DNA from 4 places in the Paenibacillus sp. TAB_01 genome. Region 3 is predicted to be linked to each of the others. Evidence: riboswitches for the same ligand, from Rfam matches in the RefSeq annotation. Region 3 holds a riboswitch; each other region holds the start of a gene.
The links. A riboswitch is a leader RNA that binds a small molecule or an ion and turns the genes downstream of it on or off. The one in region 3 is predicted to bind cobalamin.
Positions count from the first base shown of each region.

Region 1 (7,125 bases), 250 kb from region 3:
CTGACTCCCTCCTCGCAAACGCCGTGATCCCCGGCCATCACGATGACTGCTTTTTTGCCCGGCTCCGGTATCGTCTTACCGCTCATGCCGGCCAGCTGGCGGGCTACCTCTTCAAGCTTCCCGAGGCTTCCCGGCGGCTTGGTCAACGAATCCAGATGACGGCCTGCCGCCTCTGCTGCTCCTTGATCAAGCGGTTGAATCTCCGATACGATTTGCTCCAACGATTTCATCCTTACTTATCCCCTCTCCTGCCATGACGCAAGCCTTATCCATAAAAACGATACATGAAAAATATCATATCCAATCGAAACATTTCAGAGCTTACTCCGTCAGCGGACGCTTCGCCTGAAGCAGCAGCTGCGGAACCCCGGAAACCGGGTGCTCCAGCACAATGGGCATTGTCCCGTATACCCGCTCCAGCAGATCGGCCCGGATCACTTCATCCGGAGTTCCGGTCCCTTCCACGGCTCCGCCGTTAAGCAGCAGCAGACGCCCGCAATACTGCGCCGCCAAATTCAAATCATGCAGCACCGCGATGACCGTCAGCCCCGATTCCTGCTGCCACTGCCGGATCCATTCCATCATCTGCACCTGGTATCCGATATCCAGATACGTCGTCGGCTCGTCAAGCAGCAGAACGCTGGGCTCCTGCGCCATCACCTTGCCCAGGGCAACCCGCTGCCGTTCCCCTCCGCTGAGCAGGCTGACGCTCCGGTGCTGCAGCTCCTCGAGCTGAAGCCGCTCGACAATCCCGTCGATCAGCGCCTCCGTACGGCTCCGTCCCTCGTCCCCAAGCCAATTCTGAAACGGAAAGCGGCCCATCTCGATCACCTCGCGAACGGTGAAATCGAGCGGAGGCAGCGCATCCTGCTGGAGCACCGCCATCCAGCGCGCGAGCGGCTTGCGAGGGTACCGGTGGGCCGGCTTGCCCTCCAGCAGCACAACGCCCTTCGTCGGCTTCATTACGCCCGACAGCAGCTTCAGCAGCGTCGACTTGCCGCTGCCGTTCGGGCCGATAATGCCGAAGCACTCGCCTGCGGCCACGGAGAAACTGACCCCGTTCAACACCGGACCTGTCGAGTAGACCAGGCTTAAGCTGTCCGCATGAATCAATGCCTGTTCCAACGGCTGCCTTCCTCCTTTCTCCCGCTTCGCGGAACCACCCGGTTGAGATCTGGGACACCCTTGCATATTTGCCGGTTCCCGGGCCTCCACCCTCCGCCATGCGGCACTTTAACCGGCCGTTTTCTTCTGCCGTCTTAATAAGTAGGCAAAGAACGGCGCCCCGAGCAGCGCCGTGACGACCCCGAGCGGAATCTCCATCGGGCTCAGCACGGTACGCGCCAGCGTATCGGCCCACAGTACGTACAGCGCCCCTCCAAGCAAAGAAAGAGGCAGCAGCAGCCGGTAATCCGCTCCTATCATCAAACGCAGCAAGTGAGGCACGATAAGCCCTACAAAGGCGACGACACCTGACACGGACACCGCAGCAGCCGTCACCAGCGTTGCGGCTATCAGCACGACCAGCTTTGTCCTCTCCACGTGTACACCCAGATGTGCCGCCTGCCGCTCGCCCAAAGCGAACAAGTTCATCGAGCGGCCATAGCCGAGCAGAATCAGCGCCCCGACAGCCAAATACGGCAGCATCACGCCGGAATACGCCCAGCCCCGGAGCGCTAAACTGCCCATCAGCCAGAAGACGATCTCATTGACGACCTGCTTCGACATAGCCACCATCAGAGACACGAAGGAGCCGAGGAAAGCCTGCATCACGACACCGGATAAAATCACCGTTTCCCGCTGCAGCTTGCCGTCCGAACGGGCCAGCGCGATGACAATGACCAGCGAGATACCGCCCGTCACAAAAGCCACTACAGGCACCGACCAAGAGCCGAGCAATGCGAACTGCAGCCCGGTCAGAATCAAAAAGGACGCCCCCACCGCGGCTCCAGACGAAACGCCGAGCGTATAAGGGCTCGCCAGCGGGTTGCGCAGCACCCCCTGGAAGGCGGCTCCGGCGATGCCGAGCGAAGCGCCGACACAGATTGCAAGCACGACGCGCGGCAGCCGCACGCGCCATATAATTTGATCCGCCGATGCCTGCCAATCCGGTGTCACATACCCGTGAATCCATGGCACATGATGGGCCAGAATTCCCCATACCTGCAGCAGGGGCAGCCGTACCGTACCGATCGATAAACTGAACGAAGCCGACAGCAGCAGGAGAAGGCAGCCGGCTCCGCCCCATAAACAGAGCTTCCGTCTCATCTACTTCACCAGCTCGGGATAGATTCCTTTAGCGACCTCCAGTAAGCCCTGTGTAATCCGCCGGTCCCGGACGGCTGATCAAATTTTGATCCAGCCCGACCAGCCGGTTGTTTTTAATCGCATCGATGCCCGCCCAGCTGCTGCGCTCCCTAATGATTTGATCCATCGTTTTTTTGGATTTCTCATCAATTAAATTATTCGGGTATAAAATGACTTGGGGATTGTCGGCAATGATTTGCTCCTCATTCATTTGGGCAAAGCCCTTCACATTGGAAGCGACATTGATCCCTCCGGAGAGCGTGATCAGCTCGTCCATAAACTCTCCCTTGCCGACCGTCCAGCCCGGCGAAAATTCAATCAGCACCCGCTTTTTCTGCTCCGGCTTCAAATCCTTCACGGCATCGGTCACCTTCTGCAGGTCGGCCTTCATGCCGGCAACGAGCTTCTCCGCCTGCTCCTGCTTGTCGAACAGCTGCCCGAAGATCAGGATGTTGTTCATTACATCCTCCACCGTCTTCGGATCTACCTTGAACACATTCACCTGAAGGCTGCGCAGCTTATCCACTACCGGCACAGGCAGCGACACGCCGGACAGCACGACGTCCGCATTCGCGGCAATCAACGCTTCCTCGTTCGGCTTGACGATGCTCCCCATCTTCGGCTTGCCTGCCGCCTCCGCAGGATAATCGTCGTAATCGGAGACGCCGACAACTTTGTCTCCCAGCCCTAGAGCAAACAGCGTTTCCGTCTCGCTCGGCGATACCGAAACGATGCGCGCCGGAGCTTTAGCGAACGTGAACTCTTGTCCCGTCGCATCCTTGACTTTAAAAGGATACACTGTCGCCTTGGCTCCGGCGGACGCCCCCGTCCCCGCTTGCCCACCTGTATTGGCGCCTGCGCCCGCTTTAGGGGGATCGGCCAAATCGCCCGCTCCCGGCGTTTTCGGCTTCTCGCCGCAGCCTGCAAGACTCCATGCCAGCGTCAGCCCCAGAAGCGCCGCAGCCCCTTTACGCAGCCACCGCTTCCCTGTTGTTTCCCGTGTTGCCTTCATTATTCCGCACTCCTATCGATCATGGTTTGCCAAACAAAAAAACCTTCGTTCCTTTTCGGCGAAAAGAAACCAAGGGCATAACGACCTCCAATGGCCGTCCTGCCTGAACAGACAGAGCAACCATTGGCTCGCGACGCTCCTTTTTCCTCGAAAGGGGACAGTCTTCGTTCGTACAGGCAGGTCTCCTGACTTATGGGGAGCTGCAGACTTCCTCGCCTTCCCGCTGAAGTAAGAGCAGTGGCTTCCTGAGGGTCATCCCCAATAACAGTGGCGGGACCGTGCCGGATTCGTACCGGCTTCCCTTTTAACTTGAATCGCATCTCGTATGCGAATAAGCACCTGTTCGATGTATGAAATGAGACAAGCCGCCCGAGCGGCTCAGTCTATTTTTGCGCGATCACTTTGATCACTTGCATGACTTTATCCTGATTCTTCGCGTTTGCCGGAACGAAGGCGACCAGGTCCTTGCCGTTCAGCTTCAATTCCGTAAACCATTTGGTCTGCTCCAGCGGAATGCCGTACAAATGCTTTTCCGTCTTTCCGTCCACCGGAAGCTCCAGCACGCCTGATGGGAAGTCCTCCTGCTTCGCAATGTTGTCGAGGCTGACGTATCCTCCCTGCTTGCCTATCACATTGAACTGCTCCGCCGGAACGATGATAATCCCGTTATCTCCTGCAGCTATTTCCACAATCAGCTTTTCCATAGAGAACACAGGTACGGTCAATACGCTCACCGTCGGCGCCTGCCCTACCTTCGCTTGGAGCGCGGCCTGCAGCTTATCTCCTACTTCGTTAGGTACCCCGTTCTGCCCCATCATAAAAATAGGCACGTCCGCTTTCGGGTCATTCCCGCAGCCGGCCAGCGCCAGCATCAACAGCATGAAGATCAGCAGCCATTTCCCTCTCATAGTCCCTCTCCTATCTGATGAAAAACACTATACTATCAGCCACCATCATATCATAAGTGAGAGCGCTCTTTCAAAAAAAAGAAGAACCGCATTAACGGTTCCTCTTGTTACGGTTCATATATTCATTGATCTTCAAGTCAAGCATCATGCTGATCTCCACAACTTCAGAAGAGGTTAAGCTTTTGTCTATCTGGACCCGCTTTTCTAATTCCATTCGCAATTGATAAATCTCTTCTTCTAAAGATAAGGCAGAAGATGATTGCTTCTTTTTCCCAAAAATCCACTTGGCCTGTTGATCCTTCTCGCGAACCCAACCCATATTCAAATACTGCCGAAGCTGATATTCCGGAAAAGCCATTTGTCATCCCTCCTTAACCACGTATCTTTAGACAAGATCGTTTCATAGAAATAAAAATTCATGAAATATTTCTTTACTATAAAGATACCAGCTTTTTCCGAGGTTGCAAATGACTACTTTTGTCGAATTTACAGTTTTTGTATAAATTTACCGATCCGTTCGATCGCCTCGATCAATTGAGTGACGGAAGTCGCGTAGGAACAGCGTACAAAGCCTTCTCCACCCAGCCCGAACACGTTGCCCGGCACTGCCGCAACCTTCGCTTCATACAGCAGCCGTTGAGCAAATTCCTCCGAGGTGAGCCCTGTGGAAGCAATCGAAGGAAACGCATAAAATGCGCCTTGAGGCTCGTGGCAGGTTAAGCCGATTTCACGGAAGCCCTGAACGACCAGCCGCCGACGTTGGTTGTATGACTCGACCATGTGGTCCTTTTCTTCCAGTCCGTTCTTCAAAGCTTCCAGTGCCGCAACCTGTCCCATGGCCGGAGCGCACATCACAGTGTACTGGTGAATCTTGAGCATAGCGGAGATCAGGTCACGATGACCGCAGGCATAACCCATGCGCCAGCCGGTCATAGCGAATGCTTTGGAAAAACCGCTGACCAGAATCGTCCGATCCTTCATGCCCGGCAGCGAGGCGAAGCTCACGTGCTTCTGCTCATAAGTCAGCTCCGCATAAATTTCGTCGGAAATGACGATAAGATCGTGCTCTTCGACGATCTTCGCAATCGGCAGCCAGTCTTCATAGGTCATAATGCCGCCGGTCGGGTTGCTCGGATAGCACAGAATCAGGATTTTGGACTTCGGCGTCAAGCTTGCCTTTAACGATTCCGGCGTCAGCTTGAAGTTGTCCTTCGCGAACGTTTCGATCCCTACGGGAATGCCGCCGCCGATCTTCGTAATAGGCGAGTAGGAGATATAGCAAGGCTCCGGTATCAAGATTTCATCGCCGGGCACGATGAGCGCGCGCAGCGCCAAATCGATCGCTTCGCTGCCGCCGACGGTTACTAATATTTCATCGGAGGGCTCATACGGGACGTGAAACGAGTCATACAAGTACTCGCCAATCGCTTCTCTCAATTCCGGCAAACCGGCATTCGGCGTATACTTCGTGTTGCCGCGCTCGAGCGAGTACACACAAGCTTCGCGCACATGCCATGGCGTGCTGAAATCGGGTTCGCCTACGCCCAGCGAAATAATATCCTTGCTGCCGCTGACAAGGTCAAAAAATTTGCGGATTCCGGATGGCGGAATCTCCCGGACCAGCGGGGCCAGATAGTCGGACATCGACTTGTTTGTTGGACTTTGCTTTTCGGTCTGATTCATCATGAACTCATCGTCCTTCACGGCGAGATTAGCATACGGCGGTCATCTTCATGATCTTCGAAGGTGATGCCGTCCTGCTTATATTTTTTCAAAATAAAATTGGTTTTGGTCGATAACACGCGGTCAAGCGGCGACAATTTGTTCGAGACGAACGATGCCACTTCCTTCAGCGTCTTCCCTTCGATCTCAACGAGCAGGTCATACGCGCCGGACATCAGGTAAACGGACTTTACTTCCGGATATAAGTAAATGCGCTCCGCAATCGCGTCGAATCCGCGGCCGCGCTCTGGTGTAATCTGAACTTCGATTAAGGCGGTTACCTTCTCATCGTCTACCTTGGCCCAATTGACGACCGTCGCGTATTTCACGATGACGTGCGCGTCTTCAAGATCCTTGATCGCTTCGGCAACCTCTGCCTCGGAGGCGCCGAGCATCGTCGCGATTAACGCTGGCGATCTTCTCGCGTCTTCCTTCAGCAGGTCGATAATGCGCAATTTGAACTGTTCCATTGTCGGTTGATCCTCCTAAGAGTTTGCTTAAGCAAACTTTCTTTATAACATTTGCCGGGTTTGCGCAGCAAACTTTCCCGTTAGCATGAGCATGAATGAAGCATAAGCTTAAGTGTGCGCTCATACTCGGGAAATAATTAAATTATTACTCCATATTACACCCAACAACTGACTTTTTGCAAAGCAAAATTGCAGGAGCTTGGGCTCGCATAACAAAAGCCCGGGGAATGCTCTCCCCAGGCTCTACGCTCGCATTTTATTTAAACGTTTATCTATACCAAACGAATTATATACGATGAACGGACAAGAGCTTTCGCATGTAATCCTCGATTTCTCTTCCCCGGTACGGATCCAACACCTTAATATCGCAGCCGCCCGCCGCTTCGTCACCGGAGGCTACCCGTCCGAGACCGACAAGCTTGCCTTGATCGTACGCCGCAATCACATAAGGACTGCTGCAGTAGACTTCATACTGAAGCGCCGCATCCGTTCCCCGCCCCTCCTTCATGCAAGAAAGCATTTGTTCAAACGCGTCTTGAGTCGGAGCCACATTGTCCAGTGCGATTTTCATCCCTTAGATCACCTTCCATTAGTTATCTTCTTGATATTTATAATTATACACATATATGAATAAATATTCAACACCATTTTAAATGAGCTTGTCCCCTTCACAATAAATTCAAGTAAAACAAAAAAAGCCCTCCCT
Region 1 covers NZ_JBIFNP010000001.1:5,453,046-5,460,170, forward strand. Annotated here, with positions in the region: gene cobT (nicotinate-nucleotide--dimethylbenzimidazole phosphoribosyltransferase) at 1-230, opposite strand, end outside; gene ACHHV8_RS26590 (ABC transporter ATP-binding protein) at 322-1,113, opposite strand; gene ACHHV8_RS26595 (FecCD family ABC transporter permease) at 1,234-2,268, opposite strand; partial or broken gene ACHHV8_RS26600 (ABC transporter substrate-binding protein) at 2,269-3,319, opposite strand; cobalamin riboswitch at 3,478-3,677, opposite strand; gene ACHHV8_RS26605 (hypothetical protein) at 3,703-4,227, opposite strand; gene ACHHV8_RS26610 (aspartyl-phosphate phosphatase Spo0E family protein) at 4,319-4,585, opposite strand; gene ACHHV8_RS26615 (aminotransferase class I/II-fold pyridoxal phosphate-dependent enzyme) at 4,714-5,913, opposite strand; gene ACHHV8_RS26620 (Lrp/AsnC family transcriptional regulator) at 5,928-6,419, opposite strand; gene ACHHV8_RS26625 (hypothetical protein) at 6,706-6,990, opposite strand.
Region 1: another riboswitch for cobalamin. It lies ahead of ACHHV8_RS26600 (ABC transporter substrate-binding protein); the one in region 3 lies ahead of cobJ (precorrin-3B C(17)-methyltransferase).

Region 2 (7,125 bases), 930 kb from region 3:
CGATAAGTTTTACCAGCTGGCGGAACAGAATAAACCGCTGCATGTATTTGCCCCTTATTCCGTGTATAAGGCCTATGGCATGCATTTGGACGATATGAATCTCGATGAGATGTATGACACGCTGCTGGAGGACGATCGTGTGCGTAAGAAAGCCGTGATGAGCGCGCGGGATATGATGATTAAAATATCCATGATCCAGCTGGAATCCGGCTATCCGTACATTATGAATAAAAGCAATGCCAATCGTGCGCATCCGCTCAAACAGCTCGGTACGATCAAAATGTCCAATCTGTGCACGGAAATATTCCAGCTGCAGGAAACTTCGGAAATAGCGGATTATGGCCAGCCGGATTCGATCCGGCGCGACATTAGCTGCAATCTTGCCTCCTTAAATATCGTCAATGTGATGGAGCGCAGCAAATTGAAGGAATCCGTTCAAGAAGGAATTGTCGCGCTGACCGCGGTCAGCGATATGACGCACATCTCCAACGCCCCCGGCGTCGCCAAAGCGAACCGGGAGATGCATTCGGTCGGACTTGGCGCCATGAACCTTCACGGCTATTTGGCCAAAAACAAAATCGCGTACGAAAGCGAAGAAGCCAGAGATTTCGCCGGTGCCTTTTTCATGATGATGAACTTCTACTCCCTGGAGAAAAGCATGGAAATCGCCAAAGAACGCGGCGTGACGTTTGCCGGCTTCGAGCATTCCGAATATGCCAGCGGAGCTTATTTCGACCGCTATTTAGCAACGGATTATAGACCGGTGACAAGTAAAGTACAGCAGCTGTTCAAGGAGATGGCGGTTCCTTCGCCGGAAGATTGGGCGCAATTGAAGCTTGCCGTGCAGAAGCACGGATTATATCATGCCTACCGGCTCGCCATAGCGCCGACGCAGAGCATTTCCTATATCCAGAATGCCACCTCCAGCGTCATGCCGATCGTGGAGCAGATCGAAACGCGGACTTACGCCAACTCGACCACCTATTATCCGATGCCGTATTTGAGCAAGGATAACTATTTTTACTATAAATCGGCTTATCAGATGGATCAATTCAAGGTGCTGGATTTGATCGCAGCCATTCAAGTGCATGTGAACCAAGGCATATCCACAGTCCTGCACGTTAATAGCGATGTGACGACGAGACAGCTCGCAAGATATTATATTTACGCAGCCAAGAAAGGACTGAAGTCTCTTTATTACACCCGGACGAACCATCTTTCCGTCGAAGAGTGCATCAGTTGTTCCGTATAAGAAAGCTGGAGAGGAGTGACAGCAATGAGTGTCTGGAAAGCAGTGAACTGGAACCGTCCCGATGACGAGTTTACAGATACATTCTGGAAGCAAAATATTATGCAGTTTTGGACGGATGAGGAAATCCCGCTGTCCGACGACAAAATGTCCTGGCTGACCTTAACCGAAGCGGAGCGGGAGCTGTACATGAAGGTGCTCGGCGGGCTGACTTTGCTGGATACCGTGCAGGGCGGCGTCGGCATGCCGAAAATTCTTGAATTGGTTGACGGGCTGCAGCGCAAAGCCGTTCTCGGTTTTATGGGGATGATGGAGCAAATCCATGCCAAATCGTACAGCAGTATTTTTACGACCTTAGCTTCGACAGAAGAGATCGACGCCATCTTCCAATGGATTGAGAACAACCGTTTCCTGCAGACGAAGGCGGAGACGATCTCCCAATATTATAACGGCATCACTTCGCGCAAAGATTTGTATCTGGCGATGGCCGCTTCCGTGCTGCTGGAAAGCTACTTGTTCTACAGCGGCTTCTTTTATCCGCTCTACTTGGCCGGGCAAGGCAAAATGACGAGCAGCGGAGAGATTATCAATCTGATTCTCCGCGATGAAAGCATTCACGGCTTGTACGTAGGCATGCTGGCTCAGGAGCTTTATGCCCAGATGGATGAGGACGAGCAGCAGGCCGCTTATGAGACGCTGCAAGGCCTTCTGCGTTATTTGCATAGCAATGAGGAGCAGTACACCGAGGCATTGTATTCCGCTGTGGGCTTGACGGACGAAGTGAAGGCCTTCTTGCGTTACAACGCGAATAAGGCAATGATGAATCTGGGGCTGGAGCCGTTATTCCCGGACGAAGAGATTAATCCGATTGTCCTCAACGGGATCAATACCCGCACGAAGCAGCACGATTTCTTCTCCAAGAAAGGCAACGGCTATATTCGGACGGTGAATGTGGAAACGTTGACGGATGATGATTTTCTGTTCGGCGATTGACGCTGGCGCCAGCGCCAGCGCTTGCCCAAAACGGAATTTTAATATATGATCAGATAGATTTCAACCGAAATTCATAATTGCATATTGTGGGAACAAGGTGCTTTAGCGGCAGCTAAAGCTTAAAAGGGAAGTTCGGTGCAATGCCGACGTGGTCCCGCCACTGTAATGGAAGAGTCTCAGCAACGATGCCACTGGTCTTAGGATCGAACCGGGAAGGCTGCTGAAGATGAAGAATCCAGAGCCAGGAGACCTGCCTGTTCTGTCAGCACTGCTTTTACCTACGGAAGATAGGGAAGTGTTAAGGACGGCTTGTCGTTTGTTTCTCAACAATCGGGGCATCTTTACCTTTCTTCACTTCTGGGTAAAGATGTCTTTTTTGCATTTTACTTCAGAAAGAGAGAAGGAATCTTAGTCATGCTTCATTCATTTACACGCAACAAAATCACGCTTCAGCTTGTCTTGCTTGCCCTGTGTTTACTCCTTGCGATAGTGGGATGCAGTCCGGCTGCGCAGCCACAAGCTAATTCATCACCTGCATCCGGCAGCGCGCACCCGGAAGAAGTGGTTCTGGCCGCTCCGCGCGACCTGGCTCCAGGACCTCAGGATGCTTATTATACGAGCACCATTCTTTATGTGTGGGAGCCTTTAATTACAGCGTCCGAGGACGGACAGCCTGCTCCCAAGCTGGCCAAGTCTTGGACCATGTCGCAGGATGGCAAAGAGTGAACCTTTCAGCTGCGGGAGAATGTCAAATTTCATGATGGCGAGAAGCTGAATGCCGATGCGGTGATCGCTAACTTTAACCGGTACAAGCAGGTCAGCCCCAAGAGTTCACCGTTCTATACGTTAGATATCAAAAGCTCCTATCCAGGATTAAAAGACGTCGTCAAAATCGACGACATGTCCTTCAAGCTCGTCTTTGAAAATCCGCAGCCGACCTTGCTGTATTCGATGGTGAATTTCTCCAGCCCGATCTATAGTCCCAAAAATTTCAATGAAAAGGGAGATTTCAACGGACTCCCGCAAGGGACGGGCCCTTTCAAGCTGGTCGAGCATCAGAAGGATCAATATGCCCTGCTGGAAGCCTTTGACGGATATTACGGGGAGAAAGCGGCTGCCAAGCGGATTCGCGTTCGCGTGATTCCAGATCCCGATACCAGGCTTGCTGCGCTGAAGTCCGGCGAAATTATGGGGGTGATGGACTTGGGCGCGATCCCGCCGACCTTAGCGAAGGAGCTGCTGAAGGATTCGCAATTCGAAATATCGGCGACCAAATCGACGATCTCTCACTACCTGCACCCTAATGGGAAAAAAGCGCCTTTCGATAACCCCAATATGCGTCAAGCCGTTAGCATGATGATCGACCGTCAGCAGTTAGTGAAGGAGCTTTACCTGGGTTATCCAACGGCCACGGTGAATTTCTTGAATAACACCTCGCCTTTCTATAAAGATATGAAGCCGGACTACCGCCCGGAGGAAGCGAAGAAATTAGCTGTTGAAGTCCTTGGCAGTCAAAGAAAAAGCATCGATCTGATCGTTCCGACCTATGGCTTGGACCGCTATCCTTATAAAGCGCAAGCGGAGCTGTTCCAGTCCGTATTGAAGGATTTGCAGCTGGACGTCAATATCCGGATTCTGGACGGGGCGGCATTCAAGGAAGCGCAGTCCAAAGGGGATTATGACTTGGCTCTCGCCACACAAGGATTGCCGAACGGAGATCCGTATACGCTGTTCACCAACTATTTATCCAGCACGGGCTCCAGCAATAAGAGCTACAGCCTTGGATACAAGAATGACAGAGTGGACCAGCTGCTCAATCAAGTGAAAACCACCTTGAGTATGGACGAGCGGAAAAACATCTATAACGAGCTTCAGACGATTGCCGCATCCGATCTACCGACGATTCCCCTCTTTAACGATGCCAGCTTGATTGCTTACAACAAGAAAATTACAGGCTATAAAGCGACGATTTACGGAACGACGCTTCCCGAGCTCAAGTGGGCCTCTTAAGATGATGTACTTCTTGAGACGGATAGCGGCAGCCATTCCGGTCATGATGGGTATTTCTTTAATAGCTTTTGCTTTAAGTGCAGCTTCGCCCGGAGATCCTGCGGTCGAAGCTTTAACCTTGAATGGGGTCAACGAGCCGACGCAGTCCGAGATCGATGCCAAGCGAGCGGAGCTTGGACTGAACGATCCGATGGCGGTCCAATATATTCATTGGCTGTGGAGAGCCTGTCACGGGGATCTGGGAACATCCTACATGACGAAAGAATCCGTGAGCGGAGAACTCCTTCGCCGGCTGCCCGTCACGTTAAGCGTGTCGGGCATGGCTCTAATCATTGCCGTTGGGACAGGGATTCCACTGGGCATGCTGATGGCTCTAATGAAAAATACGGCCGTGGATCATACAGCTAGAATTGCAGCATTATCGTTGGTTTCCATCCCCGGGTTCTGGCTGGCTATTCTGATGATCACGGTATTCTCCGAAAAGCTTCACTGGCTGCCGACCAGCGGTTATGGAACGATAAAGCACCTCATCATGCCCGCCATCGTATTGGCAGCAGGAACGAGTGCGGTGCTGATGCGCTTAACACGCGCGGCTCTGCTTGAGGTATGGAATCAGGCTTATATAGTAACCGCCAAAGCCAAAGGACTGCGCGACATACGCATATTACTCATTCATGCATTGCGTAACGCGATGATTCCGCTCATTACCGTCATTGGTTCATACTTTGGAGCCATTCTGGGCGGTTCGGTCATTGTGGAAGTGATTTTTGCCATACCGGGAATAGGAAGATTCGCTATGGATGGGATCTTTCGCAGAGATTACCCTGTGATACAGGGCTATGTCGTATTTACGGGACTTGTCTATGTCGCCTTCAATGTATTGGTTGATTTCTCCTATCTTGTGATACACCCGCAATTGAGGCTGGGAGGGAAGCTTCAATGAAGCTGAAGCTGAAACGCGGCTTGAATGGGGGCCCCGCCAATGAAACGCTGATGAAGGGGGCTGCCGGGTTCGCATGTCTCGTGCTTCTGTTCGTATTATTATGCAGCTTCCTGGCACCTTGGATCGCGCCGTATGACCTCAATCAGGTTCAGATGTCGGAGCGTCTCGCTCCGCTCTCGCCAGCCCATATTCTGGGGACGGATACGCTGGGAAGAGATGTGTTCAGCCGGCTTCTTTATGGCGGAAGAGTCTCCATCGTTCTCGCCATTGCGGTAACGGCCGTTACGATGGGGCTCGGTCTGATTATCGGGACAATAGGAGGCTATTGGGGAGGCTGGATCGATGATCTCATCCAAGGGATCGTCAGCATTTTTCAAGGCTTGCCGGGCTTGGCGTTCATGCTTGCCATTGCCGGTACGCTGGGGCCCGGGATGAAGAGCTTGTTCATCGCCCTTATCGTCACTTCATGGCCGGAATTCTCGCGTGTCGTTCGCGGTGAAGTAATGAAGCTCCGCGAAGAACCTTATGTTGAAGGCATCCGCGCCCTTGGAGCCGGGCCTTGTTATATGATTCTCCGTCACATCCTTCCTAATATGATAGGACCATTAATCGTATTATTTACGATCCGGATCGGACGAGTTATTTTATCCATCGCTTCGCTGAGCTTTCTGGGACTTGGGCTTCAACCGCCGGAGGCCGATTGGGGAGTGATGGTGAATGATGCCAGGCCGTACTTCCGAAGCTATGCCCATCTTATGCTGGCTCCCGGGCTTTGTATTGCCATCGTTTCATTGTGTATTAACTGGATAGGCGATTACCTGAGAGACAGGCTGGATACTAAATCGACTCAAGAGAAATCGCTGCTTTAATACGGGAAGGAAGTGAGTATGTGGCTCCGCTTCTTCAAATACGTCAGGTGAAGGCTTCTTTTCGTATCCGAGAAGGGATGGTTCATGCAGTAAATGGGGTTTCTCTTGATCTGCATCAAGGAGAAATCTGGGGTCTGATCGGTGAAACGGGCAGCGGTAAATCGGTTCTTGGCCTTTCGATTCCCGGTCTTCTTCCCGATACGGCCGAAGTCACCGGATCTATCGTGTTCAAAGGACAAGATTTGTTAAAGCTCGACCGGAAAAGCATACGTAAATGGAGAGGAAGCGAAATTGCTCTGATCCCGCAAAATCCGGCAGCCTCTCTTAATCCTGTGCTGACAATAGGGTATCAGTTGAAAGAGGCTATCGCGCGACACCGCAGAACGAGCAGCGGCAAGCAATGGAATAAAGAGGCCCAGCGGCTGCTTAGCCAATTGCATATGCCTGAACCGGAGCACAAGCTGGGAAGCTATCCTTTTCAGCTTAGCGGCGGGATGAAGCAGCGGGTTCTTGCCGCCATTGGCATGTGCGGCCATCCGTCGCTAATTATTGCCGATGAACCCACCAAAGGCTTGGACGCGATGGTCAGGTACCAGACGGTAGAAATGATGCGCAGGGTCGCGTACCAGACAGGCGCGGGGATGCTGGTCATCACGCACGATCTGCATGTAGCGGAATCGCTGTGCGATGTGGTCGGTGTCATGTATGCAGGCCAGATCGTGGAGCAGGGGCATGCCGCAGACATTTTTCGAAACCCCAGACACCCGTATACCCAAGGGCTTCTTGCATCGATGCCTGCCCGGGGGATGGTGCCCATCCCGGGTTCAAGCGCGAGCTGGACGGAACCGGGCAGCGGCTGCTCATTTTACAGCCGGTGCAGACACAGCCGGCCCGAATGCGGCTTAAGGATGCCGGAGCTGTATGCTGCAGCTATGCCTTCGGCATCCATACAGAGCAACTGCAGCAGTCCGAAAGCGGCGGAAGGCAGCAAAGTGAGGTGTTTTCTTTATGATCCGGGTCGCCGGCCTGAGCAAAACCTTTAGCAGCGGCTGGCTGCATAA
Region 2 covers NZ_JBIFNP010000001.1:4,779,882-4,787,006, reverse strand. Annotated here, with positions in the region: gene nrdE (class 1b ribonucleoside-diphosphate reductase subunit alpha) at 1-1,252, shown strand, start outside; gene nrdF (class 1b ribonucleoside-diphosphate reductase subunit beta) at 1,277-2,242, shown strand; cobalamin riboswitch at 2,320-2,514, shown strand; gene ACHHV8_RS23165 (hypothetical protein) at 2,657-2,968, shown strand; gene ACHHV8_RS23160 (ABC transporter substrate-binding protein) at 2,978-4,252, shown strand; gene nikB (nickel ABC transporter permease) at 4,254-5,195, shown strand; gene ACHHV8_RS23150 (ABC transporter permease) at 5,192-6,064, shown strand; gene ACHHV8_RS23145 (ABC transporter ATP-binding protein) at 6,085-7,107, shown strand; gene ACHHV8_RS23140 (ABC transporter ATP-binding protein) at 7,073-7,125, shown strand, end outside.
Region 2: another riboswitch for cobalamin. It lies ahead of ACHHV8_RS23165 (hypothetical protein); the one in region 3 lies ahead of cobJ (precorrin-3B C(17)-methyltransferase).

Region 3 (7,125 bases):
TGGCAGTCGACGGTTTACCCTAATATCGAGTAACGTGCAGCGCGGCGCGGCAAGATAAACCGGTAGTTATTTATTATTTGAACGCTCCGCTCTTACAAAATTAATAAAGCGCTTGGCTTCTTCCGGGGTCAGCCTCATCCCGTCAACGGTAAGAGAAAACTTTTCCAGAATATGCTCGTCGGAAAGCTCCAAAGCATCCACAAATTCGCGGACATCCTCGTCCAGCTCGCCGTGCGGGTCACTCGGTTCTGCCGATCAGGTAGTCGATGGACACGTTAAACAAATTGGCGATACTGACTATCGTTTCATAGTCCGGCTCTCTCCGGTTATTCTCGTAATGCGATAGTGAGGCCCGGGTAATCCCCAGCTTGGTCGAAAGCCCCTCCTGCGTCAGGGAATGTTTTTCACGAAGCGCCGCTATCCTTTCCCCGTACTTCATATCTTATTAACCTCCAATTATGCAATCTTTGATGATGAAAAAGGACCATAAATAGGTACATCATGCCCTTGACATTGATACATAATGTATCGTATGTTTATGCTATGAATCTGACTTATTTAGGTTTTATTGCCGAAAAACGTTGATTTTTAAGGGAATTCGTATGTTTTGAGGTAAAGCTCAAAAGTGTGAAATGTATTACATAATGTATCATGAGTTTATTTTACCTAAAAAAACGAGGATTGGGAAGATGCGAGATGAATGAATTGTTAAACACGGTCAGGCAATCGCAGCTGCGGATGCGGCTGGCCTCCATCGAATGCAGATTGTCCGTTCTTCATGCGGACCGCAAGCCTGTTCCGACGGACAAGTACGCCCTTGTCACCATAACGGATATTCGGAACGACACTATCCTTTTTACAACCCCTCTGCTCCTTCCGGATGAAGGCAAACTGATCTACGGCTGTCGGATTATGCTGGAAGGAACCTCCTTCTCTATCATGGGAGGCGGCATCAAGCGCCTAAATGAGCTCTCTCCCTACGAATATCGAATGGAGTACAGTCTGGACGAGCAGGAACAGATCCGGATGTACGCCGCGGTAAACGCTATGCTGGAGACGGCGGCCACAAGTATTTCAAGAGCTATTGCAAGCTACATATCCTTTCATTCCCGCGCTTACAGGAACCGCTCGCTCCCCAGACAATCATTTCAAATCTAATGAAGAGCCCTTTTACTAAAAAATGTGAAGTATCTCACAAAACCGCAAATACTAAAGTATTTTTTAGATGAATTTCGACATGGATATACAAAATTCCCGTTTTGTTGACGTTTTTACTGTTTGACAGGATACAAAATGTATCATAGAGTGATACTATAAACAGCCGGTGGAAGCAACGGAAATAACAATGAGACAAAGGGAGAGAGTTACGAAATGAGTAGCAGCTACTCGAACCGGAAGGTCATTTCCATGGACATTTATCGCATTATGAAACAGTTGAACCTTGATGAGAAAACGTTTACTCTTCAATCCCCGCCTTCTTCCTATAAAGATCCTCAGTCGCCAGATGACGGGGACTCCAAGAAATAATACATACATAGGCAAGCTTGCGAGCTACACATACGCAAGAGGAAAATTCCGCAGCCTTTATGCTGTGGGATTTTTTTTGGAAGCCGGACTGTAAACATTCAGAATAATTAATTTGACAAACTGTTAGATACGAATTGTATCGAAAGTGGAAAACATGTATAATCAGGTTTAAGAGCCTTTGACAGCTTCATAGAACCCGCCCCAATTTACGGCGTGCCATCGGTATGAGATAGAAACTTGCGGGAAAGGAAAGATACGGCGTCATGAAACTAGGAAAACGTATTTCCCAGTTGAGGGGAGAGAGGCAATTAACGCAAGGAGAACTGGCCAGGATTATCGGTGTGACCCGCGCAGCATTGTCCCATTATGAAAACGATCGCAGACAGCCTACATACGATACATTGAAAAAGCTCGCCCAGTATTTTTCCGTAAGCGTGGATTATGTGATGGAGGGCCCGGACAGCAGCAAGCAGCTTCCCCCCACGTAAGGAAGCCGAGCCGGCATGGCAGTCACGGCATCATAAGCGTTTTGACAAGAAGCGTACTGCCGCGGCGCTATTTGGATTGGTGCGAATAGTGCTTTTTTATATCAATTCAGAGATACGTTATGTATCAAAAATAAATGGAAGGGCCGATCTCTTCCATAACCCGCAGGGAGGAAGAAACATGAAAGTGCTGCTTACCGGCGGCGCCGGTTTTATAGGCTCGCACACGGCGGAATACGCTTTAAAGGTAGGTCTGGAGGTTGTGATTGTCGACCGTTTGGATTCGGAGGGGGAAGCTTTAACAAATCCGCGATGCAAAATATACAAAACGGATCTGGAGAGCAGGGAGCTTCGCGATATATTCGAAGAGGAAGCGCCGGATTACTGCATCCATTTGGCGGAGCAGACCGATGTAGACGAGTCGCTGCTGTATAAGGGACTGAACCCTAATTTGCGCGGTTTGATCCATTTATTGGACATGTGCCGGGAATTTCCCGTCCGCAAGTTTGTATACGGTTCCTCCGCCGATGTATACGGCGCAACGGAGCTGCTGCCCGTGGACGAAACGTTCCGCTGCACTCCGCTGACGGCCAGCGGAAGAGCGAAGCTGTCGGCGGAAGAATATATCAAACAATACGGGGCGCTGTACGGTCTCCGTTATTCCTTGTTGAGGTATACGAATGTGTATGGTTTGCGGCAGAAGCCTGGAGGCTCGGGCGAGGTAATTTACGATACGGTGGATGCCTATGTGAACGGCGAACGTCCGGTTTTGTACGGCAAGGGGCTGCAGACCAGGGACTTCGTCTACGTGACGGACGTGGCAGCCGCCAATATTCAAGCCTTAAGCTTGGATGGAGGAGAAACCTATAATATAGGTAGCGGGAAATCGATCCGGATCGTCGATCTCGTCGACATGCTGAATGAAATGCTCGATCAAAAAGCGGTTCCGAAATTTATGCCTGCGCGTCCGGAGGATTTCGTTCACCTCTGCGTATCGAACAAGAAGGCGGAGGAGCAATTCGGATGGCGGCCGCGGATCAAGCTGCAGGAGGGATTGACGCAGATCGTAGGGGACTACATGTACAGGCGGTTTATGGATGCGCTCCATAACGGCATAACGTGCTCGGACGCCAGGCCGCATGCCCATGATTTGGTCAAGGAAACGGCCAGCTAGTCATCTAAAAAGGAAAAAAAGGAAACAGCAGCTTTATTTTTTGCGGCTTTGGGGCTTGTCGGATGCTTATTCCTGTATTGACAATGATAATGAGAACCATTATCATTTGAGATAGGTTCTTACCGAGCGACGACGACAGGGAGTGCTGAGCCATATGAAAATTAAGTACTGCTGTAAAAACCTGAAGCAAGGCTCCAAATCCGTTTACAAAGCCATGAAGAGCAAGTTTCCGGATATCAAGCACAAGAAACGCGATTGTCTCGGCAGCTGTAAGGCCTGTTCGAAAGGCTGCATGGTATTGTTCGGCAAGTCGGAGCAGCTGATTTGCGCCCCTTCGGCGAAAAAGCTCTATAAAGAACTGAAAAGCAGAATCGGGTAGCTTCCCGCGGAAAGGAGCGATTCTTGATGACTTTTTTATGGATCCTCTCTCCTGCGCTGTTCGTTGCAATAGTATTGGTTTTATTGTATATTTCGGGAATGAGAGCGAAATAACTACAATAGACCCATAGGAAGGTGGATACCCACTTGATGTCAGATGAGCTGTTCCAGGCATTGAACGAACAGATGAACTTTGAGTTTTATTCCTCGCAGGTATACTTGGCGATGGCTGCCTATTGCTCCGGTGAAAGTTTGGATGGTTTTGCCAATTTCTTTATCGTTCAAGCCGAAGAAGAACGGTTCCATGCGATGAAAATGTATAAATATTTGAATGACCGCGGACGGCGTGCGACCATTGCCGGGATGGACAACCCGAACAACGATTATCATTCTGTGCTCCAGGTGTATGAGCATGGCTATGAGCATGAGCAAATCGTTACGAAGCGGATTTATCATTTATCCGATCTGGCGCTGAACGAGCGTGAGCATGCTACGATGCAGTTTCTCAAATGGTTTATCGATGAGCAGGTGGAAGAAGAAGCGATGTTTGACAGCATCATTCAGAAGCTGAAGCGCATTGACAGGGACAGCAACGCTTTCTACATGCTGGATGCGGAATTCGCGCAGCGTGTCTTCACACCGCCGACCGCCTAACCTATTCTATTGGTACATATATAAAGTCAACCAAGCTGCTGCGCCATAAGGTGCGGGCGGCTTTTTTTTCGTGGCTGCTATTCGAAAATCGGCTTATGCCGGGCCCGAGGGTGAGGACGGATGCAGCGGATGAATAACGGACTATGACTGCGGTCTTAGCGGAACATGACTATCTTCATAAAGATTTATTTATAGTTTCCGTTTCGACAAAAATACTGAGGATCCTGAAGCGGAGGCCTCCAGCAAGTGACATTATTTTTTGACAGCTTCCGGTATACTGAAGTTATACAAGCACACGCGATGTAAAGTGAATTGGATGGAGTGTGGTCAATAAGTATGCAGGGGCAAACCAAGACAATTGATATCAAAGTCATTTTGGAGCAGCTTCGGATCCCGCTGGAATCGTTTGAAGCAGCGTCTGCTGTGCCGAATCCGGGAGCCTTTTTACCGACGACGCCAGAAACTCAGAAAGAATTATGGAATGTTGCAGGAGCCTTCTTCAGCCTGGACATAAAAAAACGGGATGCCCGGTGTTCGCAAACTCCTTAATTGCCCCTGCGGATACCCCCTTGTCTGGACAAATCTTGACTCCCAGTGATATGATGAAGTTTAAACAACTGCATATCATTGAAATAGGTGCTGAGCGGGATGCAATCCCGTTCGGTTTAAAAGGGAAGCCGGTGCAAATCCGGCGCGGACCCGCCACTGTAAGGAGCGCCGATACGATTATCGGCAGTCTTTCCGAGATGTAAACGCCACTGGGCTTCAGATCTAAAGCCCGGGAAGGCATCGGTAAGAATGCTCCAAGTCAGGAGACCTGCCTAGCTTCAGAACACTGTTGACCTACGAGGATTTAGGGAGGTGTTAGAGATCGGCTTATCAAAGGGGCGGACGGTACGGTTGTACTGCGAGCGGCCGCCGGAGACGGATAATGATTACAGAAGCATTTCTAACACATTGCGCATGTGTTGGGAATGCTTTTTTTAGTTGTGCTTCGAATGGACTAGACTTCGACTTTTATCATAGTCCTTAATATGAGGACAATACAATGTAGATGGGGAGGCCCGGCGTGATGGCAGGCAAATTGTTAATTATCGGCTTCGGACCCGGCAGCTTTGAGCATATTACCAAGCGGGCGCGCGAAGCGATTCAGGAAAGCGAAGTCATCATCGGCTACAATACCTACGTGGATCTGATCCGGGGACTGCTGTCGGACCAGTCCGTCGTGCGTACGGGAATGACGGAGGAAGTCAGCAGAGCGCAGGAAGCCGTCCGTCAGGCGGAAGCCGGGAAGAAGGTAGCGGTTATTTCGAGCGGCGACGCCGGAGTCTACGGCATGGCCGGACTGGTCTATGAAGTGCTGATGGAAAAAGGCTGGAGCCGCCAGCATGGCGTTGAGGTGGAGATTATCCCCGGAATTTCGGCGATCAATTCCTCGGCTTCCCTGCTTGGGGCTCCTGTCATGCATGATGCGTGCACGATCAGCCTGAGCGATCATTTGACCCCTTGGGAGCTGATCGCCAAACGGGTGGAGGCTGCCGGCATGGCGGATTTCGTTATTGCGCTGTATAACCCGCGCAGCGGGAGACGCACGCGGCAAATCGTGGAAACCCAGCGCATTCTGCTGAAATACCGCTCGCCAGACACGCCGGTCGGTATTGTCAAAAGCGCCTATCGCGACCGTCAGCATGTGGTGCTGACGAATCTGCGGGATATGCTGGATCATGACATCGGCATGCTGACGACCGTCATTATCGGTAATTCGTCGACGACCGTATACGACGGCCTGATGATTACGCCGCGCGGTTACCAGCGCAAGTACACGCTCGGAGCGGACGTACAGCCGCTTCGTCCGCATCAGCGGCTTCAGGAGGCTGCCGAGCCGTGGGCATTGAGGCAAACGGACGGCCTGCTGCAGGATCAGGGCGACGAGGACTGGGCCTGGGAGGAGCCGGACGACGATGAATGGTCGGAGGCGGAGATGCGTGAAGCAGGAGACAGCCGGCTCGCAGGCGGAAACGCGGCGGCAGGAAGCGGAGCGCAGGCGCCCGGCGGCGGAGTACTGCCCACGGGAGCGGAGCGAGGGCCGTCGGGCAGTGCGGCGGACGGAGCAGCGCGTGGTGCGAGCGTAGGCGGAGTGCCGGCAGCGAGTGCCGAGCATGGCCCGGCAGGGCCTGCAGCGGACGGAGCAGCGCGTAGTGCGAGCGTGGGCGGAGTGCCGGCAGCGAGTGCCGAGCATGGCCCGGCAGGGCCTGCAGCGGACGGAGCAGCGCGTAGTGCGAGCGTAGGCGGAGTGCTGGCAGCGAGTTCCGAGCGTGGCCCGGCAGGGCCTGCGGCGGACGGAGCAGCACGTAGTGTGAGCGTGGGCGGAGTGCTGGCAGCGAGTTCCGAGCGTGGCCCGGCAGGGCCTGCGGCGGACGGAGCAGCACGTAGTGTGAGCGTGGGCGTGCTGACAGCGGTGGCAGAGAGCAGCGCAGCGGTGGCGGTTCAGGAGCGCAGCCCCGCCAGCCCGGCCGCGTCTCTGATGCTGGCGCTGGAGGCGCTGCAGCTGGCCGACAGGGCCAAGGGCGTAGAGACTCCCCCGGCGCAAGGTCTTGCGGGCGCGGGCTTGTTCCGCCAGCAGTCGATTTTTGAGCTAGCGGTCAGTCCGGGCGTCGTCGAGAAGAAGTTTACGGCGAAGCAGATGCTGACCCTGGCCGATGTGGTCGGTGAAAAGGGCACGATGGAATACACGCCTCATCATCAGATGATTGTGCGCATCCCGACCGACAATCCCGAGGCCGTCACGTCCAGACTTCGGGCGGAAGGCTTCCTGCTTGCGCCGATCGGCGATGTGGCGCAGCTGAAGGCGTGCGACTTCTGCAACGCCGAGAAAGGCGACGCGATCCCTTACGCGGAGGAGATTCA
Region 3 covers NZ_JBIFNP010000001.1:5,705,426-5,712,550, reverse strand. Annotated here, with positions in the region: partial or broken gene ACHHV8_RS27810 (helix-turn-helix domain-containing protein) at 67-439, opposite strand; gene ACHHV8_RS27805 (hypothetical protein) at 697-1,158, shown strand; gene ACHHV8_RS27800 (hypothetical protein) at 1,372-1,527, shown strand; gene ACHHV8_RS27795 (helix-turn-helix domain-containing protein) at 1,791-2,015, shown strand; gene ACHHV8_RS27790 (NAD-dependent epimerase/dehydratase family protein) at 2,194-3,186, shown strand; gene ACHHV8_RS27785 (DUF1450 domain-containing protein) at 3,341-3,565, shown strand; gene ACHHV8_RS27780 (ferritin) at 3,715-4,218, shown strand; gene ACHHV8_RS27775 (hypothetical protein) at 4,555-4,767, shown strand; cobalamin riboswitch at 4,836-5,057, shown strand; gene cobJ (precorrin-3B C(17)-methyltransferase) at 5,291-7,125, shown strand, end outside.

Region 4 (7,125 bases), 4.3 Mb from region 3:
CTTAACGAGAAAAATTCGCCGTTCGTGCCCAGGCAAAACAATCCGTGAACGCCGGCTTTAAGAAAGCGCTTTACAAGAAAGCGCAAGGCCTCCTCGTTAACCTCCTGCTGCTCGTTGAACGGCGTTATCATCGCCGGTATTATTCCCTCTGCATTAAACATCCAGCTGCCCCCTCCGACACTAACTGCTTTTGTTGTGTGTAGTATGTTGTATACATCATTTATTGAAGAAAAAGGATGATTGAATAGAAGCATGCTCTATCCTCTCGTTCCTGATCTTACAGCCTGGCTTACGAACCTTCGCTTAGAAAGGAACGCTCCACGCTCCATTCAAATACTTCCGCCGTTTTCTCTAATTCCTTTGAGAAGCCGTTCCTTCGAATCTTCCAGATGCAATTGGATGACCTGCTTCATATCGCCGATGTCCCCACCCAAGATGGCATCGACAATTTGCTGATGCTGGTTCATAGCTACTTTCACCATTTCATCGGTCACGATCGATGATTTCATTGTAATATACCGGTAATTCATCGTTCTCAAATAAATATCGAGGTTATTTTTATTTTGTCCGAGCTCCATAAATTCCAGATGGAACTCCAGATTAAAATCGGATTTCAAATACTCGTCCACATGGTTGGACTCCACCTTGGCGGCGGATTGCCTCAGAATGTCCTGCATTCTCGAAATTCTGAATTTCAGCGTTTCCTTATCAACGTTGTTCAGTTTCTCAATAACCCAAAATTCCAGCATGAGCCGGGTGTCCATAATGTTCTGCACATCCTGGTTCGTTATAGCAACCACGAATGTTCCCACCTTAGAGACCGTTTTCACAAGTCCTTCCATTTCGAGACGCGTCAACGCATCTCTTACTGGCGTACGGCTTACGCCTAACTGCTCTGAAAGCTCCGGAATCGACAGCTTATGGTTCGGTGCATATTTCCGGCGAATAATGCTTTCTTTCAAGAGCGCATAGGTTTTATCCCATAAATTGGATGTGTCGATCTTCGGTAAGCTCATTGCACTTCCACCTTTGTTTCGAATGATGTATACAACATATATTATATAATATATGTGTTTCCCCAATCCGTCAACGAATTATTTTAAAGACTCCAAGCACATCATGAAGCGCTCACACAGGGCTTCGAATCCGATCCTGCAATCATGAAAACGGTGTCCGCCTAATAAAATAAAAAAACCAGTCCTGCGGTTGCTTAGTCTGCCCTGTCAAGCAGGCTTATACAAGCAGCTTGAAAACTTACATCCGTCCGGCAAGGAGGAACCTCTTATGCGATATGAGCTGCTTCATTTCTTATCCCACGTGGAAGATGAGCAACGCATGACCTCCCTCATCCGCCATTTCGGTCTCGAAGATTTCGAAACGTTCATGCACCATCTCGAATATACGAGTCCCGCAACCCGGGAACGCTGGCTCGAGCTGTGCGGCAGGGTGCTCCGGCCGGAGGCAGCTCAACGACCTGGAAGGTACTTTCGAACAGGAGACTTATCTAGGCGCAGCAAAGAGGCCGGGAACCGCATCCCCCCGCCTCTAACCATTTTATGGAGACGGAATGGTTCCGTCAGTTTCGTTTAACAGCCAATGGCCTTCCGGAGCGCTTCAATGTAAGCCGCGCCCAGCTTCGTTAACTGTGTATTTTTATGCGAGATCCAGCCGACGTGAATGGTTTCCTCGCAGTCCAGCGGAACCGGAATGATTTCATTGCCGTTCAAATCGGCGCTCAGCACCCCGGTCGAGATGGTATAGCCGTTCAATCCGATCAACAAATTGAAGAGGGTAGCCCGATCGTTCACCCGTATGCTTTTCTTATGTGAGATTGTGCTCAGAATTTCCTCGGAAAAATGAAACGAATTGTACTCCCCCTGTTCGAACGATAAATAAGGGTACTGCTGCAGCTGATCGAACGTCACGACAGACTGCTTCGCCAGCGGATGATAAATGCTGACGAAAATATGGGGCTTAGCGGTAAACAAGCCGGTAAATTGCAGGTTCGCCGCTTGGAGCATCTTCTTTATTACTTTTTCATTAAACTCATTGAGGTACAGGATACCGATTTCGCTTCGCATCGTTTTGACATCTTCAATGATTTCATACGTTTTGGTCTCGCGCAGCGCCAATTCGTATTCGTCCTGCCCGTAATCCTGGACCAGGCTGACGAACGCATTTACCGCAAAAGCATAATGCTGGGTCGACACCGAGAAATGCTGCGGGGACGGCTTCGCGTGCAGGTAGCGTCCTTCCAGAAGCTCCGCCTGCTCTATCACCTGGCGCGCGTAGCTTAAAAATTCCGCCCCTTCCTTGGAAAGGGAGATGCCCCTGTTCGTTCGTTCAAAAATGGAAATCTTCAGCTCTTCCTCCAGCTCCCGGATCGCATTGGAAAGACTCGGCTGCGAAATAAACAGCCGTTTGGCGGCTTCATTGATGGAGCCGCGGTTGGCGACCTCGATAACATACTTTAATTGCTGTAAAGTCAAGCGGCTCCCCCTTTCCGTAAGTTCTTTGTCCTAACCAGTCCCTCTCATTATACAGCCGGGTCACCGGCCGTGCTAATGGCGAGGAACGCCTTTGGCGCCGCTGCCTGTAGGAACAAATCGTTCGTTCCGATACGAATAAGCCATTCGTTCATACAGCGGCCTGCCTTGGAGCAAATGCTCCCTTACGAGCAGCCTTGCGCTCTCCGGTCCGATATCCTTATACCAGATGCCTTCCGGATATACCGTGACGACACATGCGTCCTCACAGCGGCCGTTGCACCTGGTTCTGGTCGTATGAATAAGATTCTCCGCTCCATGCAATGCGACCTCTTCCCGTAAAGCAAGCGTAACCTCGTCTCCCTGCTTGCGCAGACAGCTTCCTCCATTACAAATAAGGACATGATGCTGCGTACCCGATAAGTCCCATGTAGCCATGCTTCCTCCCCTTTCCCCTTATTCCCCTCTGTTTACTTCACTTCCAAATGGCTGAATGGATAATCATACTTGCTGTTCATCCATTTCCATCAACAAAAAAGCCCGCCTCTTCATCAAGAGGCAGGCGTCCGTGCACAGCTAAATAAAACGAGATACTCCAATCATCATCGTCTTCCATGCACACCACTCCTTTTCTCCGAAGGCTTTGTTTGGTGCAACCATCAGGTAGGTCTTCTGGCTTCCGTATCGTCATCGCCCTCAGTCTTCCCCAAATTTCTTTGAGTGACATCGTTGAAGGCAACTCCCCGGTTACAGCGGCGGGACCGCTTGGGATTTACACCCAATTCCCTGTTACTCTTTGCTTTCGCAAAGACACCTGATCTTTATCATATTCACTTGTCTTACTGTCCATCATATAGGGAATGAATAAACAGTGCAAGCACCATAAAATTCTATTTTTCCGCAACCAGCATGAACATCGGCGTCGATTTGAATTTCACCTGGCTTTCTTCGTCCCATGCTTTGTCCGTCACATCGATCTCGCAGTAAAACTTCGAATAGCCAATTTTCATCAACGTATCGAAATCCCACTGCGGACGAAGCCTGCTGCACATCGGCATGCGTTTTCTATACTCATGCATTTCATCGGTGTAATGCTGTGCCGGTTTATTGAACCTGGCCTCATATTCGCGCTTATCCTCCTCATGCTTTCTCATATATTCCTCGTCAAAATAACGCATGTTCCAGTTGGCATCGAAAATGATGACTCTTCCGTTGGGACGCAGGACGCGTCTCCATTCGCGGTACGCTTTCTCGGCATCGATCAGCGTCCATGTGACATTCCGGCTAATGATCAAATCGAGGGACTCGTCGGCAAAATCCAATTGATGTCCATCCGATACGTGAAAGCTCGGCTGTACTCCTTCATGCTGTGCGTTCATTCGCGCTTGCTCTATCATCTTTTCCGTACAATCGACTGCAGTAACCCGATGCCCGGCAAGCGACATGATGATTGCAAAGAAACCGGGGCCTGTTCCCACATCCAATATATCCAACGTTCCCGTGTGAGGAGCATGGGCAAGGATCATATCGATCCATGCCTGCTTCATCGAGATGCTGCCCAGCTCGCCCTTCACACTGTTGCTGTAATTAACGGCACCGTCCGTCCAATTTTTTTCAATTCTTTGCTGAAGCTCCATAAGATCCTCCTAGATCGCGTTTAGTTGGCGGCAATATCCAGCTGGCTCCATTCAATCGGCGCATAGCCGTTGACGCCGGTTTTAAAGCCTTGAACCCTGGAGCTCACCGCAAAGGTCGTCACAGGATAGTACAGCGGAATGCACACCACTTCGTCATGCATGATTTTGAACACTTTGTCATAGTTCTCCTGCCTCTTCTTCTCATCCATCGTCTGCAGCGTTTCGTTGATGCTCTCGACCAAACGCTCGTCATACCATACACGCGCCTTGTTATTCGCATTGAATATGGTAAAAAATTGCAGCAGGTCGCTGTGCGGCAGCCAGGAGTCAGAGGAGGTACGCTGGATCAATATATCAAACTTGCGGCTCTTTACTTGAGCGTCCGCATAAGCGTTCGCATCCAGCACATTCAGATTGGCTTTGACCCCGATCCCTAGAAGCTCCGATTGAATAAATTCGCACATCGGCTTCCATTCGGGAAACATATCGGTCGTCAATACGAAGCTGATCTCCAGCGGTTTGCCGTCTTTCTCTACAATGCCGTCCCCGTTCGTATCCTTGAAGCCGGCCTGCTCGAGCAATTGCTTCGCTTTCGGCTTGTCATACTTGTACCACTGGTTATTTTCCTTGGTCACATACGGCACGCTGTACTGGTTCAGTCCGTCCGCCGCCTGCCCGATCCCGTTCAGCAGCTTGCTGACCATGCTTTCCTTGTTAATGGCATAATTAAATGCCAGTCTGACGTTTTTATCCTGAAACACCGGATTATCCTGGTTGAAAATAATGAATTGAGAGCTCATCGTCTGATCGTTGTAGACGGTGATGCTGCTGTCTTTTTTCAGCGCCTCGATGCTGTCCAGCGGGATCTTACCCAGCAGGTCTCCCCCAATGATATCCACTTCCCCGCTCTGAAGCGCCATGATTCTGGCCTGGCCTTCCGGAATTACTTTAAATACGATACGATCCAGCTTCGGCTTCCCGCCCCAATAATACGGGTTCGGAACGAGGACGAATTCCTGATCCTTTTTGTAGCTTTCGAGCATCCAGGGCCCCGTCCCAACCGGCTTGGTGAATTTCCCCATCGGGTCGCCCTCGACCGCTTGAATCGAGCTCGGGCTCAGAAACCGGACGGGTCTTGGAAACGAAAGCTCGGTTAGTATAGGGTAGGCTTGGTTTGTAAAAACCATCTTGACCGTATATTTATCTACCGCTTCCATGCTTTCCACGTTAACCGAGGTCAGAGCGGCATGAAGCTTGTTATTCACCCATCTGTTTAAATTGAAAATAACCGCGTCCGCGTCAAAATCCGTTCCGTCGGAAAATTTAACCCCCTGCCGGAGCTTGAACGTGTACGTCCTTCCATCCTCGGCAACGCTCCACTCCGTGGCCAGCGACGGGAGGATTCCTTCCGCTCCGCCGTCTTCCACAAAGCCTTCGTAAATCATCTTGTAGATCGGATGGGGACCGTTATACGATGCCGCATCGAATCGGTCCATCTGCCCGTCGCCGGATATAGCTACGACAAGCTCCTTCTTGCGCTCTGCGCCGTCCGAAGATGGCTGACTCTGGCTGCCGCCGGAGCAAGCTGAGGCAAACAGCATCAGAAAAGCAAGGATGGCTGTAACAATGGATGTATGCTTTCTCATTTTCATCTCCCCAGGTGACGATTATTTTTTATGTAAATGACAGGCAACAAAGTGGCTGCCGTCAACATTTTCCAGCTTGGGCTTCAAGACCCCGCATTCCGGCTTCGCATATAAGCACCTGTGTTGAAAGATACAGCCTTGGTCCGGTGCGCGCTGCTCATCCGTCGCTTTGAACAGCGGCTTGCGCTTCTGCCGGTTCCTTGGGTTGCTGTCCAATATGGCCCCCATCAGCGCCTGCGTATAAGGATGAAGAACGTTTTCGTCGATGCGCGGAAGAATCTCCACGATATGGCCCATGTACATGACCAGCACCCTGTCGCATATTTTCCGGACTGACGACACGTCATGCGAAATGTATAAATAAGTCAAGCCGAGCTGTTCCTTCAGCTCCATTAACAGCTTCAGCACCTGATTTCTTATCACATAATCGAGGCTGGAAACCGCCTCATCGCATACGACAAATTCCGGATGGAGCACGAGCGCCCGGGCTATGCCTACTCTTTGCCTCTGGCCGCCGCTCAGCTCATGACCGAACCGGGTCAGATAGCTTCGATCCAAGCCCACTCTGTCGAGCATCTCCACCACCCGGCGCTCCTTCTCGGCTTCGCTTTCCCGGCTGTAATTATCGATCGGCTCCAGAATGATTTGCTTGACATTGAAGTAAGGATTGAACAGGTTCCCGCTGTTCTGAAAAATCATCTGCATATGCTTCCGGATGCTGCGCATTTCATTAAAGCTATAAGCTGAAATACGGTTCCCGCGATAATGCACAGTGCCGCTTGTCGCCTTCTCCAGCTGCAGTAACAGCTTCCCGAGCGTGCTTTTCCCGGAGCCGGATTCGCCGACAAGCCCCACGGATTCGCCCTGGCGGATGGTTAAATCGACGTGGTTGACGGCATAGATTTGAGGTTTCGCTTTGACGTCATAGCATTTGCTCAGACCAGCCGCTTCGATCAAATTCATCGTATGCGCTCTCTCCTTCCCTCTTAAGCTCTACAAGATGGCCTCCAGGAGCCCTTTCGTATACTCATGCCGGGGATGCTCGAAGATGCCGCAGACCTCCCCGCTCTCCACAATCCTGCCCTGGCTCATCACATATACGTAATCGGCTGTCTGCGCGACTACGCTCAAGTCATGGGTGATCAATATGATCGCCATTCCCTGCTCCTTCAGCTTCAGCAGCTCGTCCAATATTTCCGCCTGAATGGTCAAATCCAACGCCGTTGTCGGCTCATCCGCTATTAACACGCTGGGGTTGGTCAGCAGAGCCATCGCAATCATCACCCTCTGGCACATGCCTCCGCTCAGCTCGAAGGGATAGCTTTCAAGAATGCGGCCGGTATTTGTCAAGCCGAC
Region 4 covers NZ_JBIFNP010000001.1:1,452,228-1,459,352, reverse strand. Annotated here, with positions in the region: gene dapA (4-hydroxy-tetrahydrodipicolinate synthase) at 1-161, opposite strand, end outside; gene ACHHV8_RS07025 (GntR family transcriptional regulator) at 330-1,016, opposite strand; gene ACHHV8_RS07020 (hypothetical protein) at 1,285-1,590, shown strand; gene ACHHV8_RS07015 (LysR family transcriptional regulator) at 1,587-2,489, opposite strand; gene ACHHV8_RS07010 ((2Fe-2S) ferredoxin domain-containing protein) at 2,562-2,924, opposite strand; cobalamin riboswitch at 3,132-3,319, opposite strand; gene ACHHV8_RS07005 (class I SAM-dependent methyltransferase) at 3,377-4,123, opposite strand; gene ACHHV8_RS07000 (nickel ABC transporter substrate-binding protein) at 4,144-5,769, opposite strand; gene ACHHV8_RS06995 (oligopeptide/dipeptide ABC transporter ATP-binding protein) at 5,791-6,732, opposite strand; gene ACHHV8_RS06990 (ABC transporter ATP-binding protein) at 6,763-7,125, opposite strand, start outside.
Region 4: another riboswitch for cobalamin. It lies ahead of ACHHV8_RS07010 ((2Fe-2S) ferredoxin domain-containing protein); the one in region 3 lies ahead of cobJ (precorrin-3B C(17)-methyltransferase).